Regions from separate parts of the Pseudomonas sp. NPDC089396 genome, predicted to be linked through region 2. Evidence: predicted binding sites of a transcription regulator. Region 2 holds the regulator's gene; each other region holds the start of a gene.
The links. Region 2 encodes FliA, which starts transcription of late flagellar genes. Its sites were predicted from a motif close to CTAAAGTTTNNNNNNNNNNNGCCGNTAA; they were not measured.
Positions count from the first base shown of each region.

Region 1: a site for FliA is predicted at 5,864-5,891, ahead of ACIPZB_RS11170 (methyl-accepting chemotaxis protein). Genes of this name have one in related genera too.
Region 3: a site for FliA is predicted at 7,125-7,152, ahead of motA (flagellar motor stator protein MotA). Genes of this name have one in related genera too.

Region 1 covers NZ_JBIVIC010000005.1:189,817-200,318, forward strand. The annotation lists gene mdoH (glucans biosynthesis glucosyltransferase MdoH) at 1-1,338, shown strand, start outside; gene ACIPZB_RS11155 (transporter substrate-binding domain-containing protein) at 1,614-2,411, shown strand; gene ACIPZB_RS11160 (amino acid ABC transporter permease) at 2,489-3,451, shown strand; gene ACIPZB_RS11165 (amino acid ABC transporter ATP-binding protein) at 3,444-4,178, shown strand; gene ACIPZB_RS11170 (methyl-accepting chemotaxis protein) at 4,250-5,812, opposite strand; gene ACIPZB_RS11175 (16S rRNA (uracil(1498)-N(3))-methyltransferase) at 5,913-6,620, opposite strand; gene tatC (twin-arginine translocase subunit TatC) at 6,617-7,408, opposite strand; gene tatB (Sec-independent protein translocase protein TatB) at 7,405-7,755, opposite strand; gene ACIPZB_RS11190 (twin-arginine translocase TatA/TatE family subunit) at 7,759-8,046, opposite strand; gene ACIPZB_RS11195 (phosphoribosyl-ATP diphosphatase) at 8,213-8,548, opposite strand; gene hisI (phosphoribosyl-AMP cyclohydrolase) at 8,550-8,942, opposite strand; gene ubiB (ubiquinone biosynthesis regulatory protein kinase UbiB) at 9,016-10,502, opposite strand, start outside.
Region 2 covers NZ_JBIVIC010000008.1:259,049-269,550, reverse strand. The annotation lists gene ACIPZB_RS17470 (chemotaxis response regulator protein-glutamate methylesterase) at 1-313, opposite strand, end outside; gene ACIPZB_RS17465 (chemotaxis protein CheA) at 361-2,574, opposite strand; gene ACIPZB_RS17460 (protein phosphatase CheZ) at 2,587-3,375, opposite strand; gene ACIPZB_RS17455 (chemotaxis response regulator CheY) at 3,394-3,768, opposite strand; gene fliA (RNA polymerase sigma factor FliA) at 3,887-4,627, opposite strand; gene fleN (flagellar synthesis regulator FleN) at 4,624-5,457, opposite strand; gene flhF (flagellar biosynthesis protein FlhF) at 5,554-6,861, opposite strand; gene flhA (flagellar biosynthesis protein FlhA) at 6,873-9,002, opposite strand; gene flhB (flagellar biosynthesis protein FlhB) at 9,181-10,323, opposite strand; gene fliR (flagellar biosynthetic protein FliR) at 10,326-10,502, opposite strand, start outside.
Region 3 covers NZ_JBIVIC010000005.1:319,515-330,016, reverse strand. The annotation lists gene ACIPZB_RS11780 (NAD(P)H-hydrate dehydratase) at 1-813, opposite strand, end outside; gene queG (tRNA epoxyqueuosine(34) reductase QueG) at 879-1,943, shown strand; gene ACIPZB_RS11770 (trimeric intracellular cation channel family protein) at 2,062-2,673, opposite strand; gene orn (oligoribonuclease) at 2,765-3,307, opposite strand; gene rsgA (small ribosomal subunit biogenesis GTPase RsgA) at 3,447-4,478, shown strand; gene ACIPZB_RS11755 (molecular chaperone Tir) at 4,592-5,071, shown strand; gene motB (flagellar motor protein MotB) at 5,192-6,205, opposite strand; gene motA (flagellar motor stator protein MotA) at 6,209-7,060, opposite strand; gene ACIPZB_RS11740 (HDOD domain-containing protein) at 7,191-8,726, shown strand; gene ACIPZB_RS11735 (rhodanese-like domain-containing protein) at 8,772-9,581, shown strand; gene asd (archaetidylserine decarboxylase) at 9,591-10,454, shown strand.

The sequences.
Region 1 (10,502 bases), on a different contig from region 2:
GAGTCGCATTACTGGGGCCACAACGCGATCATTCGCATGAAGCCGTTCATCGAGCACTGCGCCCTGGCGCCGTTGCCGGGCAAGGGCGCGTTCGCCGGGGCCATCCTCTCCCACGACTTCGTCGAAGCCGCGCTGATGCGCCGTGCCGGCTGGGGCGTGTGGATCGCCTACGACCTGCCGGGAAGCTACGAAGAGCTGCCGCCGAACCTGCTCGACGAGCTCAAGCGCGACCGTCGCTGGTGCCACGGCAACCTGATGAACTTCCGCCTGTTCCTGGTCAAGGGCATGCACCCGGTGCACCGTGCGGTGTTCCTCACCGGCGTCATGTCGTACCTGTCGGCGCCGCTGTGGTTCCTGTTCCTGGTGCTGTCGACTGCGCTGCTGGCGACCAACACGCTGATGGAGCCGCAGTACTTCATCGAGCCGTACCAGCTCTACCCGCTGTGGCCGCAGTGGCACCCGGAGAAGGCGGTTGCGCTGTTCTCCACCACCATCGTGCTGCTGTTCCTGCCCAAGCTGCTCAGTATCGTGCTGATCTGGGCCAAGGGCGCGGTCGAGTACGGCGGACGCATCAAGGTCACCTTGTCGATGCTGATGGAGATGCTGTTCTCCATGTTGCTGGCGCCGGTGCGGATGATTTTCCACACCCGCTTCGTGCTGGCTGCGTTCCTCGGCTGGGCCGCGACCTGGAATTCGCCGCAGCGTGACGACGACTCCACCCCGTGGAGCGAGGCGGTGCGTCGCCATGGCCCGCAGACCCTGCTGGGCTTTGCCTGGGCCGGGTTGGTCGCATGGCTGAACCCGAGCTTCCTGTGGTGGCTGGCGCCGATCGTGGGTTCGCTGGTGCTGTCGATCCCGGTTTCGGTGATTTCCAGCCGTACCCGACTGGGTCTGGCGGCCAAGGACGAGAAGCTGTTCCTGATTCCCGAGGAGTACGCTACCCCGCAGGAACTGCTGGCAACCGATCAGTACACCCATGAAAACCGTTGGCATGCCCTGCACGACGGCTTCGTGCGGGCCGTGGTCGACCCGCGGCAGAACGCCCTGGCTTGCGCCATGGCCACTGCTCGTCATGGTCAGGCAGCAGCCATCGAAGCGCTGCGCGCCGAGCGTGTGGCCAAGGCGCTGGAGGTTGGGCCGCAAGGGCTGGACCTCAATACCCGCCTGGCCTTGCTGAGCGATCCGGTGGCCCTGGCACGCCTGCACGAGCAGGTCTGGGCGGGGCACCATTCTGCCTGGATCGACGTGTGGCGCGCTTCGATCGACAACGACCCGCATTCGCCGTTGCTGCCGCTGCACCCGGAGAATGAAGGCCAACCGGCACTCGTCGGCGCCTGATCCAGCCTTGGGCCGCTTTGCGGCCCTTTCGCGACACAAGGCCGCTCCTACAGGAATACGCAAATCCCTGTAGGAGCGGCCTTGTGTCGCGAAACGAGGGCAAAGCCCTCGCCTGCAATGTTCCTGTCTAGTGGATTTTGGCCAACAAAGTCCCCCCCGGCTCTAGGTCCCGGAGCCGCCATGCGTTAGCATCCTTCTCCGATAAAACACGCCGGCCGCCACGGCCGAGCCAACGATAAGATTCGCTACTTTTCTTGCTAGGGGACTTGGTGATGATGAAGAAATACCTTTCGCGCCTGCTGGTGGGCGTCACCGCGCTGGTCGCGGTCGCTTCCGCCCAGGCCGGCGCCATCGACGACGCGGTCAAGCGTGGCACCTTGCGGGTGGGCATGGACCCCACCTACATGCCGTTCCAGATGACCAACAAGCGCGGCGAGATCATCGGCTTCGAAGTCGATGTCCTCAAAGCCATGGCCAAGTCCATGGGCGTCAAGTTCGAGGCTGTCTCCACCGCCTATGACGGCATCATCCCGGCCCTGCTGACCGACAAGTTCGACATCATCGGCAGCGGCATGACCCTGACCCAGGAACGCAACCTGCGCCTGAACTTCAGCGAACCCTTCATCGTGGTCGGCCAGACCCTGCTGATCCGCAAGGAGCTGGCAGGCGAGATCAAGTCGTACAAGGACCTGAACAACGAGAAGTACCGCATTACCTCCAAGCTCGGCACCACCGGCGAGATGGTTTCCAAGAAGCTGATCGCCAAGGCCCAGTACCACGGCTACGACAACGAGCAGGAAGCGGTGATGGACGTGGTCAACGGCAAGGCTGACGCCTTTGTCTACGACGCGCCGTACAACGTGGTGGCAGTGGACAAGGCCGGCGCTGGCAAGCTGCTGTTCCTCGAAGAACCCTTCACCTACGAGCCGCTGGCCTTCGGCCTGAAGAAGGGCGACTACGACAGCATCAACTTCATCAACAACTTCCTGCACCAGATCAAGCATGACGGGACCTACGATCGTATCCACGACAAGTGGTTCAAGAACAAGGACTGGCTGAAGGAAATGGAATAAGGCCCAGGCCACCAGCCCAGGCTTTGACCCCGACGCGCAGGCAAACCCTGCGCGTTCGCATTTACGGAAGTACCCACGTGATCAAACACAAGAAAGCCCAGTGGCCCTGGCATGCGCTGACCGCGCTGGTCCTGGTGGGCCTGGCATTCAGCCTGTACATGGCCACTTCGATGATTTCCTACGAGTGGCGCTGGAACCGCGTGCCGCAATACTTCGCCTACAAGGCCGAGGAAGCGCAGCGTGCGGCCGGTTACGGCACCGTGCAGGACATCGTCGTTTCCGGTGACAACGCGCGCGTCACGCTGAAGGACGAAAACGGTGACGAGCAAGTACTCGACGTTGCCAAGGACAGCCTGCAACTGAGCCGCGGCGACGACGTCTCCGAAGGCGACCAGGTCGGCGTGACCCGCCACTGGGCTGCCGGTCCGCTGGCGTGGGGCCTGTGGACGACCTTGTGGATCTCGGTGGTTTCCGGGGCGCTGGGCCTGGTGATCGGGCTGTTCGCCGGGTTGTGCCGGCTTTCCAACAACCCGACGCTGCGCGATCTGTCGACGGTGTATGTCGAGCTGGTGCGTGGCACGCCGTTGCTGGTGCAGATCTTCATCTTCTACTTCTTCATCGGCACCGTGCTCAACCTCTCCCGCGAGTTTGCCGGCGTGGCGGCGCTGGCGCTGTTCACCGGAGCCTACGTGGCGGAAATCGTGCGTGCCGGCGTGCAGTCGATTGCCAAGGGTCAGAACGAGGCAGCTCGCTCCCTGGGCCTGAATGCCGGTCAGTCGATGCGCCATGTGATCCTGCCCCAGGCGTTCAAGCGTGTGCTGCCGCCGCTGGCCGGGCAGTTCATCAGCCTGGTCAAGGACACTTCGCTGGTGTCGGTGATCGCCATCACCGAACTGACCAAGAGTGGCCGCGAGGCCATCACCACCTCGTTCTCGACCTTCGAGATCTGGTTCTGTGTGGCAGGCCTGTACCTGCTGATCAACCTGCCGCTGTCGCACATGGCCAGCCGGCTCGAGCGGAGGCTTGCGCAAAGTGATTGAAGTCCGTGACCTGCTGAAAGTCTTCGACACCCGTGGCCATGTGGTGCGCGCGGTGGATAACGTCACCACGCAGGTGGCCAAGGGCGAAGTGGTTGTGGTGCTCGGCCCGTCCGGTTCGGGCAAGTCGACCTTCCTGCGCTGCCTCAACGGCCTGGAGCATTTCGACGAGGGCCATGTGGCCATCGACGGCCTGCGCCTGGACGACCCGAAGACCGACATCAACGCCTACCGCCGTGAAGTCGGCATGGTGTTCCAGCACTTCAACCTGTTCCCGCACATGACCGTGCTGGAGAACCTGTGCCTGGCGCAGAAGGTGGTGCGCAAGCGCAGCAAGGCCGACCGCGAGGCCAAGGCCCGTGCGTTGCTGGAGAAGGTGGGTATTTCGCAGAAGGCCAATGAATATCCGTCGCGCCTGTCCGGCGGCCAGCAGCAGCGGGTGGCGATCGCCCGTGCCCTGGCCATGGACCCGAAAGTGATGCTGTTCGACGAGCCGACCTCGGCGCTCGACCCGGAAATGGTCGGCGAGGTGCTGGATGTGATGAAGACCTTGGCCCAGGAAGGCATGACCATGGTCTGCGTGACCCACGAAATGGGCTTTGCCCGGGAAGTGGCGGACCGCGTGCTGTTCTTCGATCACGGCAAGCTGCTGGAAGATTCGGCGCCGGTGGCGTTCTTCGATTCGCCTAGAGATCCGCGGGCCCAGGCCTTCCTGCGCCAAGTGCTGTAACCGCTGTGGCTGCTTTGCAGCCCAATCGCTGGCTTGCCAGCGATTGGGCCGCAGAGCGGCCCCCTGCGATCTCAGAGCCTGAACCGCCCCACCAACCCCTGCAAATGCGTCCCCAGCCGCGCCAGCTCGATGCTGGAGCTGGCCGTCTCCTCGCTCGCCGCCGACGTCTGGTCGGAAATATCCCGCACATTCATCACACTACGGTTGATCTCCTCGGCCGTGGCGCTCTGCTGCTCCGCCGCCGTGGCGATCTGCTGGTTCATCGCCTGGATCGACGACACCGTGCGGGTAATGGTATCCAGCGAAGTCCCTGCGCGGCGGGTCAGCTCGACACTGCTGTCGGTGAGCTGGCGGCTGGCGTCCATCACGCTGGCCACGCGCTGGGTACCGCTCTGCAGGCCGGCAATCAGCTCCTCGATCTCTTCGGTGGACTGCTGGGTGCGCTGGGCCAGGCTGCGCACCTCATCGGCCACCACGGCGAAGCCGCGGCCTGCCTCGCCGGCACGGGCCGCCTCGATAGCGGCATTGAGGGCCAGCAGGTTGGTTTGCTGAGCCACCGACTTGATCACATCGAGCACGCTGCCGATCTTGTCGCTCTCGGCCTTGAGCTGGTTCATCGCTTCGCTGGAGTTGACCACCTCGTTGGCCAGGCGCTCGATCTGCGCCACCGCCTCGCCGACCACGCGATCACCTTCACGGGCCTGCTGGTCGGCCATCAGCGCCGCCTCGGAGGCCTGTTCGGCATTGCGCGCCACCTCATGCACGGTGGCGGCCATTTCGTTCATCGCCGTGGCCACCTGGTCGGTCTCGACCTTCTGGTTGTTGACCCCGGCACTGGTCTGCTCGGTGACCGCCGACAGTTCTTCGGCAGCGCTGGCGATCTGGGTGACGCCGTCGCCGATGCCACCGATCAGCTCGCGCAGGCCCTGGGTCATGCGTTGCATGCTCGCCTGCAGCTGGCCCAGCTCGTCGCGGCGGGTGGTCTGCAGGTCCTGGCGCAGGTCACCGTTGGCCACGCGCTCGGCGGCGGCCAGGGTCTGGCGCAGGGGGATGATGATCTGTCGGGTGATGGCCCAGGCCGCGAGCAGGCCCAGGAGCATGGCCAGGCCGGTGGCACCGGCGAGCATGGCCTTGGCCTGGCGGGCGCCTTCGTCACGCACCTGGGTTTGCGAAGCGGTCATGGCCTGGCTGGTCTGCAGCAGCACGGTACCTTGCTCGGCCATGCCCTGCAGCGCGGCTTCGACGCGGCCCTGCTTCAGCTCGCTGAAGGCCTGGCGGTAGAGGCGCACGGCTTCGAGCTGCTGTTGCAGGCGTTGATGATCGGCGGGCTGCTCGATCTGGCCGAGCATCAGTTGCACTTGCCGTTCGAGGTTGCCCAGGACCTGCTCCAACTCGCTGATCGAGGCGGCGTCCTGCTTGCGCTCATAGTGCTGCCGGGCGATGCGCAGGTCCTGGGTGTATTGTTGGATGACCGAGATATTGCCCAGCTTGTCACCGCGGTTGATGATGCTGTCCATGCCCATCCACCCGGTCAAGGTGATGGCCAGGGTCAGCAGTAGCACCAGGCCGAAACCCAGCCCCAGTTTGCGATTGACGCTCACATTACCCAGCGATTGGGATACCCATTGGTACATTGTCGACTCCCCGGCAACTTGGCAGCACGGAATTTTGCTGTGTTGCCAAGGCCATCGGCTCGGGCCGGGGAAACTTGATGGGGGAAAGTTGACCCGCCTGTCAGAAAATCCGCGAGAGCAACGCGGTGACGGCGGTTTCCACCCGCAGGATGCGATCGCCCAACTGCACAGGCGCAAGACCTGCCTTGCCCAGTAGCTCGACTTCGTAGGGGATCCAGCCGCCTTCAGGGCCGATAGCCAGCGTTACCGGGCCATCGACGGCACGCGGGCAAGCGGGGTAGGAACCTGGGTGAGCGACCAGGCCGAGGCTGCCTTCGGCGATGGCCGGTAGGCGGTCTTCGACGAACGGCTTGAAGCGCTTCTCGATGATCACCTCGGGCAGCACCGTGTCACGGGCCTGTTCGAGGCCGAGGATGAGGTTTTCGCGGATCGCTTCCGGCTGCAGGAACGGGGTCTGCCAGAAGCTCTTCTCGACCTTGTAGCTGTTGACCAGGATCAGCCGTGGCACGCCCAGGGTGGCTACGGTCTGGAACAGCCGGCGCAGCATCTTCGGGCGCGGCACGGCCAGCACCAGGGTCAGCGGCAGCTTGGCCGGCGGCTGTTGGTCGAAGGCGACTGCAAGCTCGGCTTCGTGCTGTTCCAGGCGCACCACGGTGGCGCTGCCCATCAGGCCATTGATGCGGCCCACCCGCAACGTGTCACCCACCGCGACGCGGTGGATGTCCTGCATGTGGGTAAAGCGCCGATCAGCGAGGACGACGCGGTCGGCCGACACGAAGTCGGCCTCTTCGAGGAGCAACAGGTTCACGGTTGGGTCGCAGGCGGCTGGTCGTTGTGGTCGTCGGTGGCTTCATCGGCGTCATGGCTGCGCTTGCGGATCAGGCCGCCGCACAGCACGCCGACCTCGAACAGCAGCCACATGGGCACGGCGAGCAAGGTCTGGGAGAAGATGTCCGGCGGGGTAAGGATCATGCCGACCACGAAGCAGCCGATGATCACGTAGGGGCGCATCTTCCTCAGGGACTGCACATCGACCACGCCGATCCACACCAGCAGCACCACCGCCACCGGGATTTCGAAGGCGACGCCGAAGGCGAAGAACAGGGTCATGACGAAGTCGAGGTAGCTGGCGATGTCGGTCATCATCGACACGCCTTCCGGGGTGGCGGCGGCGAAGAAGCTGAACATCAGCGGGAACACCAGGAAATAGGCGAACGCCATGCCGGCGTAGAACAACAGGATGCTCGACACCAGCAGCGGGATGGCGATGCGCTTTTCGTGGCGGTACAGCCCCGGCGCGATGAAACCCCAGATCTGCTGCAGGATGAACGGGATGGCCAGGAACAGCGAAACGATCATGGTCAGCTTGAACGGCGTCAGGAACGGCGAGGCCACGTCGGTGGCGATCATCGTCGCGTTGGCCGGCAGGTGCGCGCGCAGGGGGGCCGAGACCAGGGTGTAGATCTGCTGGGCGAAGGAGAACAGCCCGGCGAAGATCAGGAAGATGGCCGCCACGCAGCGCAGCAGGCGGGTGCGCAGTTCGGTCAGGTGCGAGACCAGCGGCATGGGCTGGTCGTCTTGCGGAATTTCGCTCATGGGGCTCGCGGCGGTTGAGGCTGATCGGGCTGTTCAGGCGTCGCCGCAGGCGCTGCGGTTGCTGATGTGGGCGCAGTGGCAGGCGGCTGGGCAGGCGGCGTCAGCGGGTTGAGGATGCGCTTGGCTTCTTGCTCCATCTGCAGGATGTGCTCGTTGTGAAGCTGGCGGCGGATGTCGTCGGCACCGATTTCGCGCTCGACCTCCGTCTTGATCGCATTGAAGCTGCGTTTCAACCGGCCGATCCACAGCCCCGCGGTACGCGCGGCGCCAGGCAGGCGCTCGGGGCCGAGCACCAGCAGGGCTACCAGGCCGACGAGCAGCAGTTCGCTGAAGCTGATGCCGAACATGGCTCAGTCTTTCCGCTGCGGCTCTTGGACCGGCTGGGCCTGGCCCTCGATGGTGTGGCCTTGCGCTTGCGGCGCTGCGGCTTGCTGCTGGGTGGTCTGTACCGGCGGAATCGGCTGCGCAGGCGGCGGGGTCTGCTCGGCCGGCTTGGTTTCTTCGTCGTTCATGGCCTTGCGGAAGCCCTTGATCGATTCGCCCAGGTCGCCGCCGAGGTTCTTCAGCTTCTTGGTGCCGAAGACCAGGACCACGACAACCAGCAGGACGATCCAGTGTTTCCAGTCAAAAATACCCATTTCGTACTCCTGAAAAATGTGTGTTGGTCATCTGGTTTTGGGGCTGCTTTGCAGCCCATTCGCGACACAAGGCCGCTCCTACAGTGTCACCAATCTACCTTGCGACGCGGCGCCTGTAGGAGCGGCCTTGCGTCGCGAAAGGGGCGCAATGCGCCCCCAGAATACGTCAGACAGAAGGCGCGCGAGCGGCCTTTTCATCATGCCCGGAGAGGCCGAAACGGCGCTCCAGTTCATCAAGTACGGCTTGTGGATGCTGGCCCAGCGCGCTGAGCATGACCAGGCTATGAAACCACAGGTCGGCGGTTTCATAGATGACATCGCTGTAATCCTGGCTGACCGCGGCATCCTTGGCGGCAATGATGGTCTCGACCGACTCTTCGCCGAGCTTCTCGAGGATCTTGTTCAGGCCCTTGTGGTGCAGGCTGGCCACGTAGGAGCTGTCGGGCGCTGCGTGCTTGCGCGCTTCGAGTACTTCGGCCAGGCGGTTGAGGGTGTCGCTCATGTCAGTGTCCTGCGCTATAGATGGCATCCGGGTCTTTCAACACCGGGTCGACGGTTTTCCACTGGCCGTCTTCGAAGACGCGGTAGAAGCAGCTTTCACGGCCGGTATGGCAGGCGATATGGCCGAGCTGCTCGACGCAGAGGATGATCACATCGGCATCGCAGTCCAGGCGCATTTCGTGCAGTTTCTGCACATGCCCCGATTCCTCGCCCTTGCGCCACAGCTTGCCACGCGAACGCGACCAGTAGATGGCGCGTTGCTCGGCGGCGGTCAACGCCAGCGACTCGCGGTTCATCCAGGCCATCATCAGTACGCGTCCGGTCTTGTGGTCCTGGGCGATCGCCGGCACCAGGCCGTCGCTGTTCCACTTGATCTCGTCCAGCCAGTCTTTCATCGTCGACTCCAAAACCGGGCCCGCTTCTGTGTCGGGCCCTTTGCGCTAGTGTGCCAGCCAGCAGCGCGGCTGGCTATTGGCGCACGATCAGGTACAGGCCGGCGGCCAGCATCAGCCACGCCGGCCAAGCGGCGGGGGCGGCCAGGCTAGCGGCTTCGGCGGCCCCCGCAGCCAGCACCGCACCGCCACCGAGCAGGCCGGCGCCGAGCAGGCGTAGCGCCCAACGGTCGCCCTGGTTGCGACGCCGCTCCGGCAGTGGCAGGTCTTGCAGGTGCGGCTGCGACAGGCGTTCGAGCAGGTCGCGGGTCATGCCGGCCAGGTGCGGCAACTGTTCGGCCTGGCTGTAGATGTTGCCGAGTACGGCCTTGGGGCTCATGCGATCGCGCATCCAGCGTTCCAGGAAGGGCTTGGCAGTGCTCCACAGGTCGAGGTCGGGGTACAGCTGGCGGCCCAGGCCTTCGATGTTGAGCAGGGTCTTCTGCAGCAGCACCAACTGCGGCTGAACCTCCATGTTGAAGCGCCGAGCGGTCTGGAACAGGCGCATCAGCACCTGGCCGAAGGAGATGTCCTTCAACGGTTTTTCGAAGATCGGTTCGCACACGGTGCGGATCGCCGCTTCGAACTCGTTGACCTTGGTATGCGCCGGCACCCAGCCCGAGTCGATGTGCAACTGGGCGACGCGGCGGTAGTCACGCTTGAAGAAGGCGATCAGGTTGCGCGCCAGGTAGTCCTGGTCTTCGGCGGTGAGGCTGCCGACGATGCCGCAGTCGATGGCGATGTACTGCGGGCTCCACGGCTTGACGGTGCTGACGAAGATATTGCCCGGGTGCATGTCGGCGTGGAAGAAGCTGTCGCGGAACACCTGGGTGAAGAACACTTCCACACCGCGCTCGGCCAGCAGCTTCATGTCGGTGCGCTGGTCGGCCAGGGTCGCCATGTCGGTGACCGGCACGCCGTAGATGCGCTCCATCACCAGCACCTTGGGACGGCAGTGGTCCCAGTACACCTGCGGCACGTACATCAGCTCCGAGCCTTCGAAGTTGCGTCGCAGCTGGCTGGCGTTGGCCGCCTCGCGGAGCAGGTCGAGCTCGTCGTAGATGGTCTTTTCGTAGTCGCCGACGATTTCCACCGGGTGCAGGCGGCGGGCATCGGCCGAGGCCCGTTCGGCGGCCTTGGCGATCAGGAACAACCAGGCCAGGTCCTGGGCGATCACCGGCTTCAAGCCCGGGCGCACCACCTTGACCACCACCTCTTCGCCGCTCTTGAGGCGTGCGGCATGCACCTGGGCCACCGAGGCCGAGGCCAGTGGTTCGACGTCGAAGCGGCTGAACACTTCGCCGACCTTGGCGCCAAGCTGCGACTCGATCAGCGCCACGGCCTTTTGCGGGTCGAACGGTGGCACGCGGTCCTGCAGCCGCATCAGCTCGTCGGCGATGTCGGTGGGCAGCAGGTCGCGGCGGGTCGACAGCAACTGGCCGAACTTGATGAAGATCGGCCCCAGGTCCTGCAGGGCCAGGCGCAGGCGCTCACCCCGGCTGAGCTCGGAGGGCTTGCGCGGCA
Region 2 (10,502 bases):
GCAGGTAATCCACCGCACCGGCATCCAGCGCGTCGAGGGTGACCCGGGCCCCTTCGTGGGTCAGGGAAGAGAACATCAGTACGGGCGTCGGGCAGCGCTGCATGATGTGCCGCACCGCGGTGATGCCATCCATCATGGGCATTTCGTAGTCCATGGTGATGACATCGGGCTTGAGCGCCAGTGCCTGGTCGATCGCTTCCCTGCCGTTGGTCGCGGTGCCCACGACCTGGATCGTCGGATCCGCCGAGAGGATTTCCGAGACGCGGCGGCGGAAGAAACCGGAATCATCCACCACCAGGACCTTGACTGCCATAAACACTCCATTAGGCAGCGCAGCCCGCCAGGGTGCGCCACCGAAAATCAAATACGCCGTGCCGCGTAACGCTTGAGCATGCTCGGCACGTCGAGGATCAGCGCGATGCGACCGTCGCCGGTGATGGTGGCGCCGGACATGCCCGGGGTGCCCTGCAGCATCTTGCCCAGCGGCTTGATCACCACCTCTTCCTGGCCCACCAGCTGGTCGACCACGAAGCCGATGCGCTGGGTGCCCACCGACAGGATCACCACATGCCCCTCGCGCTGCTCTTCGTGCACCTGGCCCTGGACCAGCCAGCGCTTGAGGTAGAACAGCGGCAGCGCCTTGTCGCGCACGATCACCACTTCCTGGCCATCGACCACGTTGGTGCGCGACAGGTCGAGGTGGAAGATCTCGTTGACGTTGACCAGCGGGAAGGCAAACGCCTGGTTGCCCAGCATCACCATCAGGGTCGGCATGATCGCCAGGGTCAGCGGCACCTTGATGACGATCTTCGAACCCTGGCCTTTGGCCGAGAAGATGTTGATCGAACCGTTGAGCTGAGCAATCTTGGTCTTGACCACGTCCATGCCGACGCCACGGCCGGACACGTCGGAGATTTCGGTCTTGGTCGAGAAGCCCGGGGCGAAGATCAGGTTGTAGCAGTCCGACTCGCTCAGGCGCTCGGCGGCGTCCTTGTCCATCAGGCCTTTTTCCACCGCCTTGGCACGCAGGATGTTGGGGTCCATGCCCTTGCCGTCATCGGAGATCGACAGCAGGATGTGGTCGCCTTCCTGCTCGGCCGACAGCACCACGCGGCCGGTGCGGGCCTTGCCGGCGGCTTCGCGCTCATCGGGCATTTCCACGCCGTGGTCGACGGCGTTGCGCACCAGGTGCACCAACGGGTCGGCCAAGGCCTCGACCAGGTTCTTGTCGAGGTCGGTCTCTTCGCCGACCAGCTCCAGGTTGATCTCTTTCTTGAGCTGGCGGGCCAGGTCGCGGACCAGGCGCGGGAAGCGGCCGAAGACTTTCTTGATTGGCTGCATGCGGGTCTTCATCACCGCGGTCTGCAGGTCGGCGGTGACCACGTCGAGGTTGGACACCGCCTTGGACATGGCTTCATCGCCGCTGTTCAGGCCCAGGCGTACCAGGCGGTTACGCACCAGCACCAGCTCGCCGACCATGTTCATGATCTCGTCCAGGCGCGCGGTATCGACGCGTACTGTGGTTTCCGCTTCGCTGACCGCGTGCTTTTCGGCAGCAGGCGCAGCCGGACGGGGCGCTGCGGCCGGTTTGGCAGCGGCCGCAGGGGCAGCAGGCGCCGGAACCGGCTTGGCCACGGGCTGGCTTTCGGCCTTGGCAGCGACCGGTGCGGCAAGCGCGGCAGGCGCCTCGGCCGCAACACTGTCACCGGAGAACTTGCCCTTGCCATGCAACTGGTCGAGCAGCGCTTCGAACTCGTGGTCGCTGATCTCGTCGCTGCTGGCCGGGGTTTCGCTGGCCACCGGCGCGACGCCAGGCAGCGCATCGGCCTGGAAGGTGCCCTTGCCGTGCAGCTGATCGAGCAGCGACTCGAATTCCTCGTCGGTGATCTCGTCGCTCACCGGCGCACTGGCGGTGGCAACCTGCGGCTCGGCAGCGGCGACTTCGGGCGAGAACTGGCCCTTGCCGTGCAACTGGTCGAGCAGCGATTCGAACTCGGCGTCGGTGATTTCGTCGCCCGAGCCACTGAGGGCCTCGCCTTGCAACTGCTCGGCGGCAGCCTCGGCCTCGGCCTTGACCGCGTCGAGCGAGTCGAGCAGCTGCTCGAACTCACTGTCGGTGATGTCCACCTCGGCAACGGGCGCCTCGACCACCGGCGCGGCCACCGCCGCTGGCGCTTCGGCGCCGGCCGGCTCGGCCAGCCGCGACAGGGCCGCCAGCAACGCTGGCGTGGCCGGGGTCACGTCACTGCGCTCGCGCACCTGGCCGAACATGCTGTTGACCGTATCCAGGGCCTCGAGCACCACATCCATCAGTTCCGCGTCGACCCGGCGCTCACCTTTGCGCAAGATGTCGAACACGTTCTCGGCGATATGGCAGCACTCCACCAGCTCATTGAGCTGAAGGAAGCCGGCGCCCCCTTTTACAGTGTGGAAACCGCGAAAGATCGCATTGAGCAGGTCGGCATCGTCGGGCCGGCTTTCCAGCTCGACCAGTTGCTCGGACAGTTGCTCAAGAATTTCGCCGGCTTCTACCAGGAAATCCTGGAGGATTTCTTCATCGGCGCCGAAGCTCATCAAACGTGCTCCTTAAAAACCCAGGCTGGACAGCAGATCATCGACATCGTCCTGACCGGACACGACGTCTTCACGCTTATCGGCATGAATCTGCGGACCTTCACCCCGAGTCGGATGTTTTTCTTGATCTTTTTCAGCGCGCAGCTGCTGGTGGTCATGTTCGATGCCGGCAAAACGGTCGACTTGACTGGCCATCAGCACGAGCTTGAGCAGATTGCTTTCGACTTCGGTCACCAGCGCGGTCACGCGCTTGATCACCTGGCCGGTCAGGTCTTGGTAGTCCTGGGCCAGCAGAATGTCGTTGAGGTAGCCGGAGACCTTGCGGTTGCCCTCGGCGCTGTGCGTCAGGAAACTGTCGACGCGCTTGACCAGCTCGCGGAATTCCGGCGCGGCGACTTCGCGACGCATGAATCGCTGCCAATCCACGCTCAGGCCCTGCGCCTCAGCCGCCAGGTCATTGAGCACGGGCGTGCTCTGTTCCACCAGGTCCATGGTGCGGTTGGCGGCACCTTCGGTGAGTTTGACCACGTAGGACAGGCGCTCGGTGGCGTCGGTGATCTGCGAGACCTCCTCGGCCTGCGGCATGCTCGGGTCGATCTGGAAGCTGACGATCGCGCTGTGCAGCTCACGGGTAAGCTTGCCGACCTCCTGATACAGGCCACGGTCGCGGGTCTGGTTGAGCTGATGAATCAGCTGCACCGCCTCGCCGAAACGCCCCCGCTCCAGGCTTTCGACCAACTCCTGGGCATGCTTCTTCAGGGTCGATTCGAACTCCCCCAAAGATGTTTGTGTTGATTCCATGGCGCCCCCTGACGTGACTCAGCCGTTGACGCGTTCGAAGATCTTCTCGATCTTTTCTTTGAGCACCTGGGCGGTGAACGGCTTGACCACGTATCCATTGACGCCGGCCTGGGCCGCTTCGATGATCTGGTCGCGCTTGGCTTCGGCGGTCACCATCAGCACCGGCATACCCTTCAGGCGCTCGTGGGCGCGCACCTTGCGCAGCAGGTCGATGCCGGACATGCCAGGCATGTTCCAGTCGGTCACCAGGAAGTCGTAATGGCCGTTCTCGAGCATCGGCAGCGCCGTGGTGCCGTCGTCGGCCTCGTCGGTGTTGGTGAAGCCAAGGTCACGCAACAGATTCTTGATGATCCGCCGCATCGTCGAAAAATCGTCAACGATGAGGATTTTCATGTCTTTGTTCAATTAGACCTCCAAGCAGTCTCAAACGCGCTCGGCCCCGAGCGCGCATTCAATCAATTCGGTGCAACATGGAAAACGCACGTGGAAAACGACTGCAACGACCCCAGGCTCAGCGAGCCCGCCATTCTCCCAGGCGGCTGCGCAGGCGCGCGGCACACTGGCTGTGCAGCTGGCTGACACGCGATTCGCTGACCCCCAGCACCTCACCGATTTCCTTGAGGTTCAGCTCTTCGTCGTAGTACAGCGCCAGCACCAGCCGCTCACGCTCCGGCAAGTTGGCGATGGCATCGGTCAGGGCGACCTGGAAGCGCTCGTCTTCCAGGTCGCGCGATGGCTCGACCTGACCACTGGCGCCGTCCTCGTGCAGCCCTTCGTGCTCGCCGTCCTGCAACAGGTCGTCGAAACTGAACAGGCGGCTGCCCAGGGTATCGTTCAAGATCCCGTAGTAATCATCGAGACTCAATTGGAGTTCGGCAGCAACTTCATGATCTTTAGCGTCGCGGCCGGTTCTGGCTTCAACGGCGCGCATCGCGTCGCTGACCATGCGGGTGTTGCGGTGCACCGAACGCGGCGCCCAATCGCCCTTGCGCACCTCGTCGAGCATGGCGCCGCGGATGCGGATACCGGCGTAGGTTTCGAAGCTGGCGCCCTTGCTGGCGTCGTACTTGTTGGCGACTTCCAGCAGGCCGATCATGCCGGCCTGGATCAGATCTTCGACCTGCACATTGGCAGGCAGGCGCGCCAGCAGGTGATAGGCAATGCGCTTGACCAACGGGGCGTAGCGTTCGATCAATTCGTACTGGGCGTCCTTGGACGCCTTGCTGTACATCTTGAAACCGCTCGCGTTCATAGCACCGGCCCTGCACTGGTGGGTTGCACCAGGCGCTCGACGAAGAACTCCAGGTGACCGCGCGGGTTGGCCGGCAGCGGCCAGCTGTCGACCTTCTGGGCGATAGCCTTGAAGGCCAGCGCACACTTGGAGCGCGGGAAGGCTTCATACACGGCCCGCTGCTTCTGCACCGCCTTGCGCACGCACTCGTCGTAAGGCACGGCGCCCACGTATTGCAGGGCGACGTCGAGGAAACGGTCGGTGACCTTGGTCAGCTTGGCGAACAGGTTGCGCCCTTCCTGCGGGCTCTGCGCCATGTTGGCCAGCACGCGGAAACGGTTCATCCCGTAGTCGCGGTTGAGCAGTTTGATCAGCGCGTAGGCGTCGGTGATGGAGGTCGGTTCGTCGCAGACCACCAGCAACACTTCCTGGGCGGCGCGAACGAAACTGACTACCGACTCACCAATACCGGCGGCGGTGTCGATCACCAGCACGTCGAGGTTGTCGCCAATCTCGCTGAACGCCTGGATCAGCCCGGCATGCTGGGCTGGCGCCAGGTGCACCATGCTCTGGGTGCCCGAGGCCGCCGGCACGATACGCACACCGCCCGGCCCCTGCAGCAGCACGTCGCGCAGCTCGCAGCGGCCTTCGATCACGTCGGCCAAAGTGCGTTTCGGGGTCAGGCCCAGCAACACGTCGACATTGGCCAGGCCCAGGTCGGCGTCCAGCAACATGACCCGGCGACCGAGTTCGGCCAGCGCCAGGGACAGGTTCACTGAAACGTTAGTTTTGCCGACGCCACCTTTACCACCGGTCACGGCGATCACCTGTACGGGATGCATGCTACCCATGTTTGTTGTTTACCTTGTCTCGCTTGGACCCAAGCCACACGAGGGGCATTACAGCAGCCCCTTTGGTGTAGGTATTTTGCACACGCTTCATCATCATCAACCCGCTCGTCGTGGGTTGTGATAGAGATCAGCGAACATGTCGGCCATGGCCTCTTCGCTGGGCTCGTCCTGCATCTGCACATTGACGGCGCGGGTCACCAGCTGGTGCGGGCGCGGCAAATGCAGGTCGTCAGGAATGCGCGGGCCGTCCGTCAGGTAGGCCACGGGCAGTTCATGACTGATGGCCAGGCTCAGCACATCGCCGAGGCTCGCCGTTTCATCGAGTTTGGTCAGGATGCAACCGGCCAGGCCGCAGCGCTTGTAGCTGTGGTAGGCGGCCGTCAGCACCTGCTTCTGGCTGGTGGTGGCCAGCACCAGGTAGTTCTTCGAGGCGATGCCGCGCCCGGCCAGGGTTTCCAGTTGCATGCGCAGGGCCGGGTCGCTGGCCTGCAGGCCGGCGGTATCGATCAGCACCACGCGCTTGCGCAGCAGCGGCTCCAGCGCCTGGGCCAGCGACTGGCCCGGGTCGACGTAGGTCACCGGTACATTGAGAATGCGGCCCAGGGTCTTGAGCTGCTCCTGGGCGCCGATACGGAAGCTGTCCATGCTCACCAGGGCCAGGCTCTGCGGGCCGTACTTGAGCACGTAGCGCGCCGCCAGCTTGGCCAGGGTGGTGGTCTTGCCCATGCCGGCCGGGCCCACCATGGCGATCACCCCGCCCTCCTCGATTGGCTCGACCTCGGGTACTTCGATCATCCGCGCCAGGTGTGCCAGCAGCATGCGCCAGGCATGACGCGGCTCTTCGATCTCGCCGGTGAGCTCGAGCAGTTCGCGGGCGATCGGTCCGGACAAGCCGATGCGCTGCAGACGACGCCACACGTTGGCTTGCGCCGGCTTGCTGCCCTGCAGCTGGTTCCAGGCCAGCGAACCGAGCTGCACTTCGAGCAGCTCGCGCAGGCCCGTGAGCTCCGAGCGCATGGCATCGAACAGGCGTTGGTCGACCGCTGCCGGCGCAGGCGCGGCAGCAGCGGCTGGCGCCTCCACGTGCGGCTCGATCAGAGGCTCCGAGGCAGTCAGCGACTGGCCGGCGAACAATTGGCGGTTGCCTTCGCTGGCATCTTCGCGGTTGTCCAGCTCGGCCTGGGCGGTAGCGATGCGCGTCTGAGTCTTGCGCAGCTCTTCTTCGAGCTCGACGTTGGGCACACGCGGGGCCAGCGCGGACAGCTTGTAGTCCAGCGCCGCCGTCAGTTCGACACCGCCGGCGATGCGGCGGTTACCGATGATGGCGGCATCGGCGCCCAGCTCATCACGGACCAGCTTCATGGCCTGACGCATATCGGCGGCGAAAAAACGCTTAACTTGCATAACCCACTACCTCAGCCATTGGGGCCCACGGTGGCAACGATGGTGACTTGCTTGTTGTCAGGTATTTCCTGATACGCCAGAACATGCAAATTCGGTACAGCCAGGCGACCGAAGCGCGACAGCATGGCGCGGATCGGGCCGGCGACCAGAAGGATGGCCGGCTGCCCTTGCACCTCCTGGCGCTGGGCCGCTTCGATCAACGAACGCTGCAGCTTTTCGGCCATGCTCGGTTCCAGAAGAACACCGTCTTCCTGACCTTGCCCGGCCCTTTGCAGACTATTGAGCAAAATCTGTTCCAACCTTGGCTCAAGGGTGATGACAGGCAGCTCGGACTCAACGCCGACAATGCTTTGCACGATAGCGCGACACAATCCGACGCGCACTGCCGCCACCAGCGCGGCGGTATCTTGACTCTTGCCGGCATTGTTCGCGATGGCCTCGGCAATGCTGCGAATATCACGCACCGGTACTTGCTCGGCGAGCAACGCTTGCAGGACCTTGAGCAGCCCCGACAAGGAAATGACGCCCGGCACCAACTCCTCGGCAAGTTTAGGCGAAGCTTTGGACAATACCTGCAGCAATTGCTGGACTTCCTCGTGACCGATCAGCTCGTGACAGTGCTTCTGCAGGATCTGGTTGAGGTGGGTGGCAACCACGGTGCTGGCATCGACCACGGTATAGCCCAGCGACTGCGCCTGGGCACGCTGGCCGACATCGATCCACACCGCCTCCAGGCCGAACGCAGGGTCGCGCGCAGCGATGCCATTGAGGGTGCCGAACACCTGGCCCGGATTGATCGCAAGTTCCCGGTCCGGGTAGATCTCGGCTTCGGCCAGGATCACCCCCATCAGTGTCAGGCGGTAGGCGCTCGGCTGCAGGTCGAGGTTGTCACGGATATGCACGGTGGGCATGAGGAATCCCAGGTCCTGGGACAGCTTCTTGCGCACGCCCTTGATCCGCGCCAGCAACTGGCCGCCCTGGTTGCGGTCGACCAGCGGAATCAACCGGTAGCCGACCTCCAGGCCGATCATGTCGATGGGCGTCACGTCGTCCCAGCCCAACTCTTTGGTTTCCAGGGCACGTTGCGGCGAGGGCAGCAGGTCTTGCTGGCGCTGCACCTCCTGCTGCGCCGCCAGCTTGGCCTTCTGCTGCTTCTTCCACACAAGGTATGCGCCGCCACCAGCCAGCAGGCCAAGGCTGAGGAAGGCGATGTGCGGCATCCCCGGTACCAGGCCCATGACGATCATCAGCGCGCCGGAAACAGCCAGGGCCCGGGGCGAATCGAACATCTGCCGGTTGATCAGCTTGCCCATGTCTTCGGAGCCCGAGGCACGGGTGACCATGATCGCGGCGGCGGTGGACAGCAGCAGTGATGGCAATTGCGCCACCAAACCGTCACCGATGGTCAACAGGGCATAGACCTTGCCGGCGTCGCCGAAGCTCATGCCGTGTTGCAGCATGCCGATGAGCATGCCGCCGATCAGGTTGATGAACAGGATCAGCAGGCCGGCGATGGCGTCACCACGGACGAACTTGCTGGCACCGTCCATCGAGCCATAGAACTCGGCCTCCTGGGCCACCTCGGCGCGGCGCGACTTGGCCTGGGCCTGGTCGATCAGGCCGGCGTTGAGGTCGGCGTCGATGGCCATCTGCTTGCCGGGCATGGCGTCGAGGGTGAAACGCGCGCTCACTTCGGAGATACGCCCGGCGCCCTTGGTCACCACCACGAAGTTGATGATCATGAGGATGGCGAACACCACTGCACCCACGACATAGTTGCCGCCGATGACCACTTCACCGAAGGCCTGGATCACCTTGCCCGCGGCGCCATGGCCTTCCTGGCCGTGGAGCATGACCACGCGCGTGGAAGCGACGTTCAGGGCCAGGCGCAACAGCGTGGCGACCAGCAGGATGGTGGGGAACGCGGCGAAATCCAGCGGGCGCAGGGCGTACACGCAAACCAGCAGGACCACGATCGACAGGGCGATGTTGAAGGTGAAGAACACGTCGAGCAGGAACGGCGGTATCGGCAACATCATCATTGCCAACATCACCAGCAGCAGCAGCGGCACCCCCAGGTTGCCCCGGCCGAGACCGGCCAGGTTGTGGCGGGCGTTGCTGATTAACTGAGTGCGATCCACCGCGAGTCCTCTTCATGCAAAACTTTGACGCCCAAGGGGCGCTTGGGCGTGGCTCTGCAAGAAGCCTTCCAACTTTGGGTTTTGCGCTGTCAGCGCCGGCCTTATCGCCGGCAAGCCGGCTCCCACAGGTACAGCGCTGCCCTTCCCTGTGGGAGCCGGCTTGCCGGCGATAGGGCCCTCAACTGTCGCGGCGCAGGTCCGGCGGAATCGGCAGGTCCTCCTTCAACGGCTCCGGTCGCTTGCCCTTGCCAGAACGGTACTGGCGAATCTGGAACACATAAGCCAGCACCTGCGCCACCGCCAGGTACAACCCCGCCGGGATCTCCTGTTCGACTTCGGTGGAGTAGTAGATCGCCCGCGCCAGGGCCGGCGATTCAAGAATCTGCACCTTGTGCTCCACGCCGATCTCGCGAATCTTCAAGGCGATGAAATCAGTCCCCTTGGCCAGCAGCAACGGCGCCGCCCCGCCCTTCTCCGGGTCGTACTGCAACGCCACCGCATAATGCGTCGGGTTGGTGATGATCACATCGGCCTGGGGCACCGCCGCCATCATGCGCCGCTGCGACACCTCACGCTGCAACTGGCGGATGCGCTGCTTGACCTCAGGCTTACCCTCGCTGTCCTTGTACTCGTCCTTGACCTCCTGCTTGGTCATCTTCAGCTTCTTGTGCGTCTGGTACAGCTGGAACGGCACGTCCGCCGCCGCGATCAGCAGCAGCCCCGCCGCCATCCACAGGGCGCTCCAGCCCACCACCTGGACGCTGTGGATGATCGCCTGCTCCAGCGGCTCGTTGGCAATCGCCAGCAGCGCCTGGCGGTCATTGACCAGCACCACCAGCGCCACCACCAGAATGACGATGAATTTGGCGATGGCCTTGAGCAGTTCGGTCAGGGCGTTCATCGAGAACATCCGCTTGACCCCCGACAGCGGGTTCATGCGGCTGAATTTCGGCTGCAGCAGGCTGCCAGAGAACAGAAAGCCGCCCAGGGCGATAGGGGCGACGAAGGCAATCACGAACAGCAGGATCAGCACCGGCTGCACCGCCCAGATCGCCATCTTGCCCGAGGCCAGCAAGAAGGCCCCCATGGCGCGCTCGTCAACGATCACTTCGCGGGTCAGGCTGAAGTTCAGCCGCATCATGGCCAGCAGCGTCTCGGCCAGGTGCCCGCCGAAGGCCAGCAGGCCGCCGGCACCGGCCAGGGTCACCGCCACCGTGTTCAGCTCCTTGGAGCGAGCGATCTCACCTTTCTCGCGCGCATCGCGCTTGCGCTTGTCGGTGGGTTCTTCTGTCTTGTCCTGACCGCTTTCGCTCTCCGCCATGCTCAGCGCGCCCTTGCCAGTTCACGCAGCCATTGCAGCGCTTCGCTGGCCAATGCCTGGTAGTGGGAAAGAATATCGGCCAGGCCCACCCAGAAGATGCCGATCCCCAGCACCAGGGTCAGCGGGAAGCCGATGGAGAAGATATTGAGCTGCGGCGCCGCGCGGGTCATCACGCCGAA
Region 3 (10,502 bases), on a different contig from region 2:
CGCCAGATCGCTGGCCGCCAGGCCTCTACCTTTGCTCCCCAGGCGCTCGCCGGCGCAGGCGTGCAGCCATACGCCCAGGCAGGCAGCGCTCCAGGCATCCAGACCCTGGGCCAACAAAGCCCCCAGGACGCCGGTCAGCACATCGCCCAGCCCCGCCCCAGCCATCGCCGGATGACCGCGTTCGCACAGCGCCAGCTGCCCCGCAGGGTCGGCGACCAGCGTGCCGGCGCCCTTGAGCACGCAGATGCTGGCATAGCGCCGCGCCAGCTTTCGCGCAGCGCCGGCGCGGTCAGTCTGTACCGCCTCGGTGGAAATGCCCAGCAATCGCGCCGCCTCCCCAGGATGAGGGGTCAGGATACTGCCGCTGGGCAGGGCCAGCGGAGCATGCGCCAACAGGTTCAGCGCATCGGCGTCCCACACCTGTGGCCGTTCGGCATTGGCCACCGCCGACAGCAGGCTACGCCCCCAGGCGGCCTGGCCAAGGCCCGGACCAACCACCAGAACCGAGGCCCGCTCCAGCACACCCATCAGCTGGTTGGCCGAGCTCACGCCGAGGCACATGGCTTCCGGCATACGAGCAAGGCTGGCAGCAACGTGTTCGGGGCGGGTCGCCACGCTGACCAGGCCGGCGCCGCAGCGCAGTGCCGCCTCGGCACTCAGCAATACCGCACCACCGGTACCGAGGTCGCCACCGACCACCAGCACGTGGCCGAAGTCACCTTTCTGGGCGTGCGCAGGCCTTGCAGGCAGGCGCGCGACCGTCCTGCTGCCGAGCAGTTGCGGGGGGTGGCCGGTGTGTTTGGTCTGGGGCATGGGGTCAAAGGCTCCAATGTCTGGCAGAATTATACGCACCTGAGCCCGTATTGCCTTGCCCATCCATGTCCGCTTGCACACCTGACCTCGCCGCACTGGCCCAATCGATCAAGAATTGGGGCCGAGAACTCGGTTTTGCCCACGTCGGCATCGCCGGGGTAGACCTTGGCGAGCACGAACATCACCTGCAGCGCTGGCTCGACGCCGGTTATCAGGGCGAGATGGAATACCTCGGCGCGCACGGCAGCAAGCGCGCCCATCCCGAGCAACTGATCCCCGGTACCGTGCGCGTGGTATCGCTGCGCATGGACTACCTGCCTGGCGACACGCAGATGGCGCAGCGCCTGGCGCAACCGGAAAAGGCCTATGTGTCGCGCTATGCCCTGGGGCGGGACTATCACAAGCTGGTACGCAAACGCGTGCAACATCTGGCCGACCGTATCCAGGAAGACATCGGCCCGTTTGGCTATCGAGCCTTCGTCGACAGCGCGCCGGTGCTGGAGAAGGCGCTGGCCGAGCAGGCTGGGCTGGGCTGGATCGGCAAGAACACTCTGTTGCTCAACCGCAAGGCCGGCAGCTACTTCTTCCTCGCCGAACTGTTCGTCGACCTGCCGCTGCCGGTGGACGAGGCCCATGTCAGCGAGCATTGCGGGCGCTGCCAGGCGTGCCTGGACATTTGCCCCACTCAAGCCTTCGTCGGGCCCTATGTGCTGGATGCGCGGCGTTGTATTTCCTACCTGACGATCGAGCTCAAAGGCGCCATTCCCGTCGAACTGCGGGCGAAGATGGGCAACCGTGTGTTCGGCTGCGACGACTGCCAGATCGTCTGCCCGTGGAACCGTTTCGCACAGCCTACCCAGGAAAATGACTTCCAGCCCCGACACGGCCTGGAGAATGCCGAGCTGGCCGAAATGTTTCTGTGGGATGAGAGGACCTTCCTGCGCAAGACCGAAGGCGGGCCGTTGCGGCGGGCGGGGTATGAACGTTTCTTGCGCAACCTGGCGGTGGGGCTGGGCAATGCGCCCTCGACGATTCCGGTGCTGGAGGCCTTGAAGGCGCGCCGGGAAGACCCTTCGGAGCTGGTGCGTGAGCATGTGGAGTGGGCGCTGGCGCAGCATGGTCGCCGCTAGGGGGCGCTTCGCACCCCAATCGCCGGCAAGCCGGCTCCCACCCCACCTCACCTCACCCTACCCTACCCTTTGTGGGAGCCGGCTTGCCGGCGATTGGGCTGCAACGCAGCCCCCAGCCTCACTGCTGGTCGTTATAGTGGAACTTGGGCATTTCCCAATGGAAGCGGATGGCCAGCAAACGCACCAGGAACCCGCCGAACAGGGTCAGTAACATGGCCTGCTCCCCCGGCACCTTGAAGTACACGCATCCCAGGTAGAACCACGCTGCCGCGAACGACACGCTGGCATACAGCTCACGGCGGAACACCAGTGGAATGTCGTTGCAGAAAATATCCCGCAGGATCCCGCCAAACACTCCGGTGATCACCCCGCTGATCGACGCCACCAGCATGCCCTGCCCCATTTCCAGCGCAGTCATGCAGCCAATCAGGGTAAAGGCCACCAGCCCCAGGGCATCCAGCACCAGGAACAGCGAACGCAGGCGGCGCATCATCGGCGCGATGAAAATCGTCAGCAGCGCGGCAAGGCTGGTCAGCACCAGGTATTCCGGGTGCTTCACCCAGGTCAACGGGTAGTGCCCGAGCAAGACGTCGCGCACCGAACCGCCGCCCAGGGCGGTGACGCAGGCGATCAGCACCACGCCAAACCAGTCCATGCCGCGGCGGCCAGCGGACAAGGCGCCAGTCATGGCTTCGGCGGTGATGGCAATAAGGTAGAGCATCAGCAACATGGCGCAGGTCCGTGCGGGAAAGGCGCGCAGTCTAACCAGTTGCCCAAGGCACCAAAAGAGGGCGCCGATACAATATCTGCGCCCTTACGGCTCACACCTTGATGAAGTGCTCGCGGTAGTGGCGCAGTTCGGCGATCGACTCGCGGATATCGTCCAGCGCCAGGTGGGTGCCGCCCTTCTTGAAGCTGTCACGCACATCCGGCGCCCAGCGCGCGGCCAGCTCCTTCAACGTGGAGACATCGAGGTTACGGTAGTGGAAGTAGTTTTCCAGATCACGCATGTGACGATAGAGGAAGCGGCGGTCCTGGCAGATGCTGTTGCCGCAGATCGGCGACTTGCCCTTCGGCACCCACTGCTCGAGGAAGGCGATGGTCTGTGCCTCGGCCTCGGCCATGCTGACCTTGCTTTCGCGCACGCGCTGGGTCAGGCCCGAGCCACCGTGGGTACGGGTATTCCACTCATCCATGCGCGCCAGCACTTCATCGCTGTGGTGGATGGCGATCACCGGCCCTTCGGCCAGGGTGTTCAGTTCGCTGTCGGTGACGATGGTGGCCATCTCGATGATGACATCGCTATCCGGGTCCAGACCGGTCATTTCCAGGTCGATCCAGATCAGGTTCTGTGGGTTCTGCATGCAGGGCTCCTCGTATAGGCAGTCATATTAGCCTAGCGGGCGCGGCCCGCGCATTCATGGCGCAACGCTAAGCGCAATGGTCGGGCGCCTGGCGTGCTAAACTGCGTGCCGTTTTCATTCGTCCCACCACGGAACCTTCATGGCCAAACGCCAGCTCAATCGCCGCCAGAACTGGCGTATCGAAAAAATCCAGAACGAACGCGCCGCACGCGCCGCCAAACGCGAGCAGCATGCACTGCAGGAGCTGGAAGGTGGCGACCTGGGGCCGGAGCAGCTGGGGCTGGTGATCGCCCACTTCGGTGTGCAGGTCGAGGTCGAGGCGCAGGACGGAGAGGCCGCCGGCCAGGTATTCCGTTGCCACCTGCGAGCCAACCTGCCGGCGCTGGTCACCGGCGACCGGGTAGTCTGGCGCGCAGGCAATCAGGGCATTGGCGTGATCGTCGCGCAGATGCCCCGTAGCACCGAGCTGTGCCGGCCGAACAACCACGGCCAACTCAAGCCGGTGGCGGCCAACGTCGACCTGATCGTGATCGTGTTCGCGCCGGCGCCTGAACCGCATCCGAACCTGATCGACCGCTACCTGGTGGCGGCCGAGCATGCCGGTATCCGCCCGCTGCTGCTGCTGAACAAAGCCGACCTGATCAACGATGAGAACGGCCCGGGCCTGCACGCCCTGCTCGAAGTCTACCGCGAGCTGGGCTACCCGCTGCTGGAAGTCTCGGCGCACCACGGTGACGGCATGCAACGCCTGCAACAGATGCTCGATGGCCACATCAGTGTGTTCGTCGGCCAGTCGGGCGTGGGCAAGTCATCGCTGGTCAACAGCCTGCTGCCGGAAGCCGACACCCGCGTGGGCGATCTTTCCGAGTGGTCCGGCCAGGGCACGCACACCACCACCACCGCGCGCCTGTACCATTTTCCCAAGGGTGGCGACCTGATCGACTCACCCGGCATCCGCGAATTCGGCCTCGGCCATGTCAGCCGCGATGACGTGGAGGACGGTTTCATCGAATTCCGCGACCTGTTCGGCACCTGCCGTTTCCGCGACTGCAAGCATGACCGCGAGCCGGGTTGCTCCCTGCTCAAGGCACTGGAAGAAGGTCGAATCAAGCCGCAGCGAATGAACAGCTACCGCTCGATCATTGCCAGCCTGCCGGAAGAAAGCTACTGATCTGTAGGATTTGTTACCGTAACGCGTAGGACCGCTCCGGTTTTGCCGTCATCTATTGCTCCGCTCGCAGCTTTCCCTGATGGTCATGTCTTCTATCAGGGAGGGCAATCGCGATGCCGGTGTTCATCAGCTACCGCCACGAAGAGCGGCTTGACGCCTTCATTCTCAACGAGCGCCTGCTGCTCGAAGGCATCCCCGCACATTTGGTCCTGTTCGACTGCGACGGGCAAACCAACGAAGACCTGTATGGCAGTTTCTGCCAGCACGTGTGCGATGCAACCCACTGGATTGGCCTGTTGCCTGAGCATTTCGCCGATGACTGGTGGACGGCATGGCTGCTGGGGGCTGCGGTCATGGCCAGCCGAAGGGTGAGTTTTTACCAGCCGGATGGCGACGCCTTGCCGCCTCACCTTGGCAAATGGCCGGTAATGCGCGAGCGATCGCATATCGACCTGTTTGTCAGGGCCTATCACGACGAATGCACATTCGCCCGGGCCTTGACCTTACCGGCGCTGGGCGGGAGTTGGGCCGACAGGGACAATGCGGATTTCTTTCATGCCGATCTCAAGGCCAAGATACGGCGGGGGTTTTGAAAGCTCGGGGCCGCTGCGCGCCCCAATCGCCGGCAAGCCGGCTCCCACAGGATTTTGCTGCGCCGCAGACATTGTGGGAGCCGGCTTGCCGGCGATAGGGGCACAGCGGCCCCGCACGACCTACTGGTCCTTGGCCTCGTCCATCTTCAAGGTACCGTCCTCGAAGATGTTCAGCTTCTGGCGCAGCTCCCGTGGCTGCATCGGCGTATCACCTGCGCCAGGTGCCGCCGAAGCGCCAGGCGCAGCGGGCGCTGGCGCCTGGGCCGGCGGTGTCTCTGGCGTGCCCTGCTCGCCCTCGATGTTGCGCTGGGCCTTCTTGGTCAAGACGATGATGTCGATACGGCGGTTGACCGGGTTGAACGGATCCTTGCGGTCGAACAGCGAAGACGAGGCATACCCCACCACCCGCGCCACCTGTTCATCCGGGTAGCCCCCGGCCACCAGCGCCCGGCGTGCGGCATTGGCGCGGTTGGCCGACAGCTCCCAGTTGCCGAACTCACCGCTGCCCGAATAGGGCTTGGCATCGGTATGGCCGCTGATGCTGATCTTGTTCGGCACGGCCTTGATGGTGTCGGCCATGGCCAGCAGGATGTCCTCGAAGTACGGCTGCAAACGCGCGCTGCCAATGTCGAACATCGGCCGGTTCTCGGCATCCATGATCTGGATGCGTAGACCGTCCTGGGTAATCTCGAACAGGATCTGGTCCTTGAACTTCTGCAGCTGCGGGTTCTCTTCGACCTTGTTCTGCAACTCCTGCAGCAACAGCTCGAGGCGCTCGCGCTCGACCTGCTCGGCCATGGTCTCGACCTGCTCCTTGTTCATCTGGATGCTGGTATCAGGGGTAGGCTCGGCCTTTTGCTCCGGATTGATGGTCTTTTCCGGCGCCATTTGCGGCGAACCGCCCAGGTCGATGACATAGGGCGTACCGCTTTCGGAGAAGCCGATCGGGTCTTTGAAATAGCCGGCGATGGCGATCTTCTGCTCGGGCGTGGCCGTGGACAGCAACCACAGCACCAGGAAGAAGGCCATCATCGCCGTGGCGAAGTCGGCGAAAGCGATCTTCCAGGCACCTCCATGGTGCCCGCCGCCATAGCGTTTGACGCGCTTGATGATTATCGGCTGATTGTTTTCCATGACTCAGCGACCGCGAACTGCTTGTTCCAGCTCGGCAAAACTCGGGCGATGCCTTGGGTACAGCACCTTGCGCCCGAACTCCACGGCCAGCGAAGGCGGCATGCCCGAGGCCGAAGCGACCAGCGACGCCTTGATCGACTCATAAAGGTTGATCTCTTCCTTGGCATCGTGCTCCAGGCACTTGGCCAACGGCCCGAAGAAGCCATAGGCCGCCAGGATACCGAAGAAGGTACCGACCAGTGCCGCGCCGACGTGCAGGCCGATCGAAGCCTGGTCGCCCTCGCCGAGCGATGCCATGGTCACGACGATACCCAATACCGCCGCGACGATACCGAAACCAGGCATGCCGTCGGCAATGCCAGTGACCGCGTGCGACGGGTGCTCGAGCTCTTCCTTCATGCTCAGCAGCTCCATGTCGAACAGGCCTTCGAGCTCGTGGGGTGCCATGTTGCCGGTGGACATGATGCGCAGGTAGTCGCAGATGAACGCGGTCATGCGCTCATCGCCCAGTACGGCAGGATACTTGGCGAAGATCGGGCTGGCCGCGGCGTCTTCGATGTCGCTCTCGATGGCCATCATGCCTTCACGACGGCTCTTGTTGAGGATCTCGTACACAAGACCCAGAACTTCCAGGTAGAAGGTATGGGTGAAGCGGGTGCCGAACATCTTCATCGACTTCTTGATTACATGCATGGTCATGTAACCCGGGTTGGCCTGCATGAAAGCGCCAAAGGCCGCACCGCCGATGATCAGCACTTCGAACGGCTGGATCAGTGCCGCGATCTTGCCGTGGGAAAGCACATATCCGCCGAGCACACTCGCGAATACGACGATGATGCCGATAATTTTAGCCATAGGTTCAAAGCACTTGCTGTCGTGGTCAGGATGAGGGACGGGAGCTTTAAAACTCTTCTTCTACTTATCGGCAGAACTGCGCCAGACTATAGCCACAAAATGCGAAAAGCCAGTTCGGACTGATGTCAAAATGCCAATGGAATCCAAGGTGCCCACTCAGAATCCGCGTACGCTAGAAGCCTGGATAAAGCTGCTCGACGGTGTTCGTGTACCGGTGCCGAAGCAGAGTTACGACCGGGTCATGAGCGCCATCAACGATAACCGCCGCTCCTTGCGCGACATCGCCGAACTGATGCAGGACAGCCCGGCCCTGGTGCTGTCAGTGATGCGTGAGGCCAACCACCCGGCCAACGCCAGCCAGGCAGAACCTGCCGAAAGCCTGGAAATTGCCCTCAATCGCCTGGGCCTTGCGCGCAGCAAGGAATTGCTCAATCGCCTGCCGGCAGTGCCGGACGCCGACATCCCCCCCGTGCTGCGCCAGTTCCTGCTGATCAGCCAGCATGCCGCGCAACAGGCCAGCGGCTTGTTCGCCAGCCGCCTGGCACGGCTGTGGCAGGAAATCCATTGGGGCAGCCTGCTGTTTCTTTCGCCGCTGTGGCCCATGGCGCTGACCTACCCCAAGCTGCTGGACACCTGGGAACTGCGGGTTATCCACAAGGGCGAAGAGGCCGCTGAGGTCGAGGAAGAGCTCTTCGGCGTGCGCATCATGGCCCTGTGCCAAGCCGTCGCCGAGCAATGGCGCCTGCCGCAATGGGTGACCCAAGGCTACCGCTTGCTGCTGGAAGAGCGTGAGCAACTGGCCCAGGTACTGAGCATCGCCCGCGACGAAGACCTGCTCAGCCAGCAGCACCGCCTCGACGATGCGCCTGGTCTGCGCCGCTGGTTCAACCAGCCCGCCAATACCGTGCTGCTGGCCAACAACCTGGCGCTGGCAGCCCAGGTGGGCTGGGACAACCCGCATCTGCTGCGCTGGCAGTTGCTGACCGCGCTGTACCTGCAAACGTCACTGGAAGACGTGCAACAACAGGTCCACCAGCAGGCTGCCGCCAGTGCCCGACGCCACGCCAGGCACGCCCTGTTCCACCCGGCCGAAGCGCTGATCTGGCCTTGGCACCAGCGCCGCCCGCACCCCGACATGCTGGCGCCACCGCCGCCTTCGAGCGAGCAACTGAGTCGCTGGCGCACGCTGTGCCAGGATCTGCTGGCACAGCCCAGCCCGTTCACCAATGCCGTGCACCTGGCCACCCAGGCACGCCAGGCCCTGCAGGAATGCGGCATGCAGCGCGTGCTGCTGCTCAGCCTGGACAAGGCCAACGACCTGCTGCGCGTGCAGCAAACGGCCGGCCTGCCGAAAGAGGCAGCGGCCATTGCCCTGCCCATTGCACAGAACAAGTTGCTGCAGAAGCTGGTCAGCAAAGCCGGGCAACTACGCCTGACGCCGGAAAACCACAGCCAGTTCTCCGCGTTGCTGCCCTCCGCGCTGCGCGCACTCTTTCGCAGCGAACACGTGCTGCTACGTTCGCTGGCGGTCAATGAACAGGTGCTGATGCTGGCGGTGGCAGACCAAGGCGGCAAGCCCCTGGCCGAGGTCAGTGTGCAGGCCTTCGGCAAAACCGCCCAATGCATTGAACGCGCCCTGGCGGTGTTTGCCAACCGCAATGGCTGACCCTTGCGCTACAATCGCTCCCTCTTTCCACACTGGAGACCGTGGATGACAGACTTTTCCGGATTGCCCCTGGTAATCGAGGCCGATGACCTGCTGCCGCGCCTGGATTCACCACAGCTGATCCTGGTCGACCTGAGCAGCGCCAACCGCTATGTCAGCGGGCACATCCCTGGCGCGCGTTTCGTCGAGGGCAAGCGCACCCAGCTGGGCCTGCCCCCGGCGCCCGGCCTGCTGCCAGCCCTCGGCGACCTGGAGAAACTGTTCAGCGAGCTCGGCCACCGTGATGATGCCGTCTACGTGGTCTACGACGATGAAGGCGGCGGCTGGGCCGGGCGTTTCATCTGGATGCTCGATGTGATTGGCCACCGGGCCTATCACTACCTCAACGGTGGCATCCAAGCCTGGCCGGCAGACAAGCTCGCGACCGAAGTACCGGCGCCGGCCAATACGCCAGTGCACTTGCAGCTGCATGGCGAGCCGACCGCCACCCGCGAATACTTGCAAAGCCGCCTCGGCGCCAACGACCTGGCCATCTGGGATGCCCGTGCTCCCCAGGAGTTCAGCGGCGAGAAGGTCCTGGCGGCCAAGGGCGGACATATTCCCGGTGCCATCAACTTTGAATGGACCGCTGGCATGGACCTCAACGACCACCTGCGCATCCGCAAGGACATCGCTGAAGTCCTGAATCAGCTTGGCATCACGCCCGACAAGGAAGTGATCACCCACTGCCAGTCACACCGCCGCTCCGGCTTCACCTACCTGGTGGCCAAATCCCTGGGCTATCCCCGCATCAAGGCCTACGCCGGTTCGTGGGGCGAATGGGGCAACCACCCGGACACGCCTGTAGAAGTTTAAGGAACCTGCATGAAATCCCGTTTGTTCATCATTAGCCAGTACCTGCTGCCGCACCACCTGCTGTCACGGTTGGCCGGCTGCGTCGCCGAGTGCCGCGCTCGCTGGTTCAAGAACGCCTTCACCGCCTGGTTCGCCAAGCGCTACCAGGTGAACATGAGCGAGGCACTGGTCGAAGACCTGAGCGCCTACGAGCACTTCAACGCCTTCTTCACCCGCGCGCTCAAGCCGGGCGCGCGCCCGCTGGACGAAACCCCGGGGGCGATCCTCTGCCCGGCCGACGGTGCCGTGAGCCAGCTTGGCCCGATCGAGCATGGCCGCATCTTCCAGGCCAAGGGTCATGGCTTCAGCGCCCTTGAGCTGCTGGGTGGCGACCCGGCTCTGGCTGCACCTTTCATGGGCGGTGAGTTCGCCACCATCTATTTGTCACCGAAAGACTACCACCGCGTGCACATGCCGCTGGCCGGTACCCTGCGCGAGATGGTCTACGTGCCGGGCCGGCTGTTCTCGGTAAACCAGACCACGGCGGAGAACGTGCCTGAGCTGTTTGCCCGCAACGAGCGAGTGGTGTGCCTGTTCGACACCGAGCGCGGGCCAATGGCCGTGGTGCTGGTCGGTGCGATGATCGTCGCCTCGATCGAGACGGTCTGGGCAGGGCTGGTCACGCCGCCGAAGCGTGAACTGAAGACCTTCCGTTATGACGAAGGCAGCCGTGCACCGATCCACCTGGAAAAAGGTGCGGAGCTGGGTCGCTTCAAATTGGGCTCCACGGCCATCGTGCTGTTCGGGCCGGAGCAGGTGAAGTGGGCAGAAACCCTGGGTGCCGGTTCGGCGGTGCGCATGGGTGAGTTGCTGGCGGAGCCGGCGCAGGCTTGATCGCCTTTAGGATTTTGGGGCTGCTTTGCAGCCCTTTCGCGACACAAG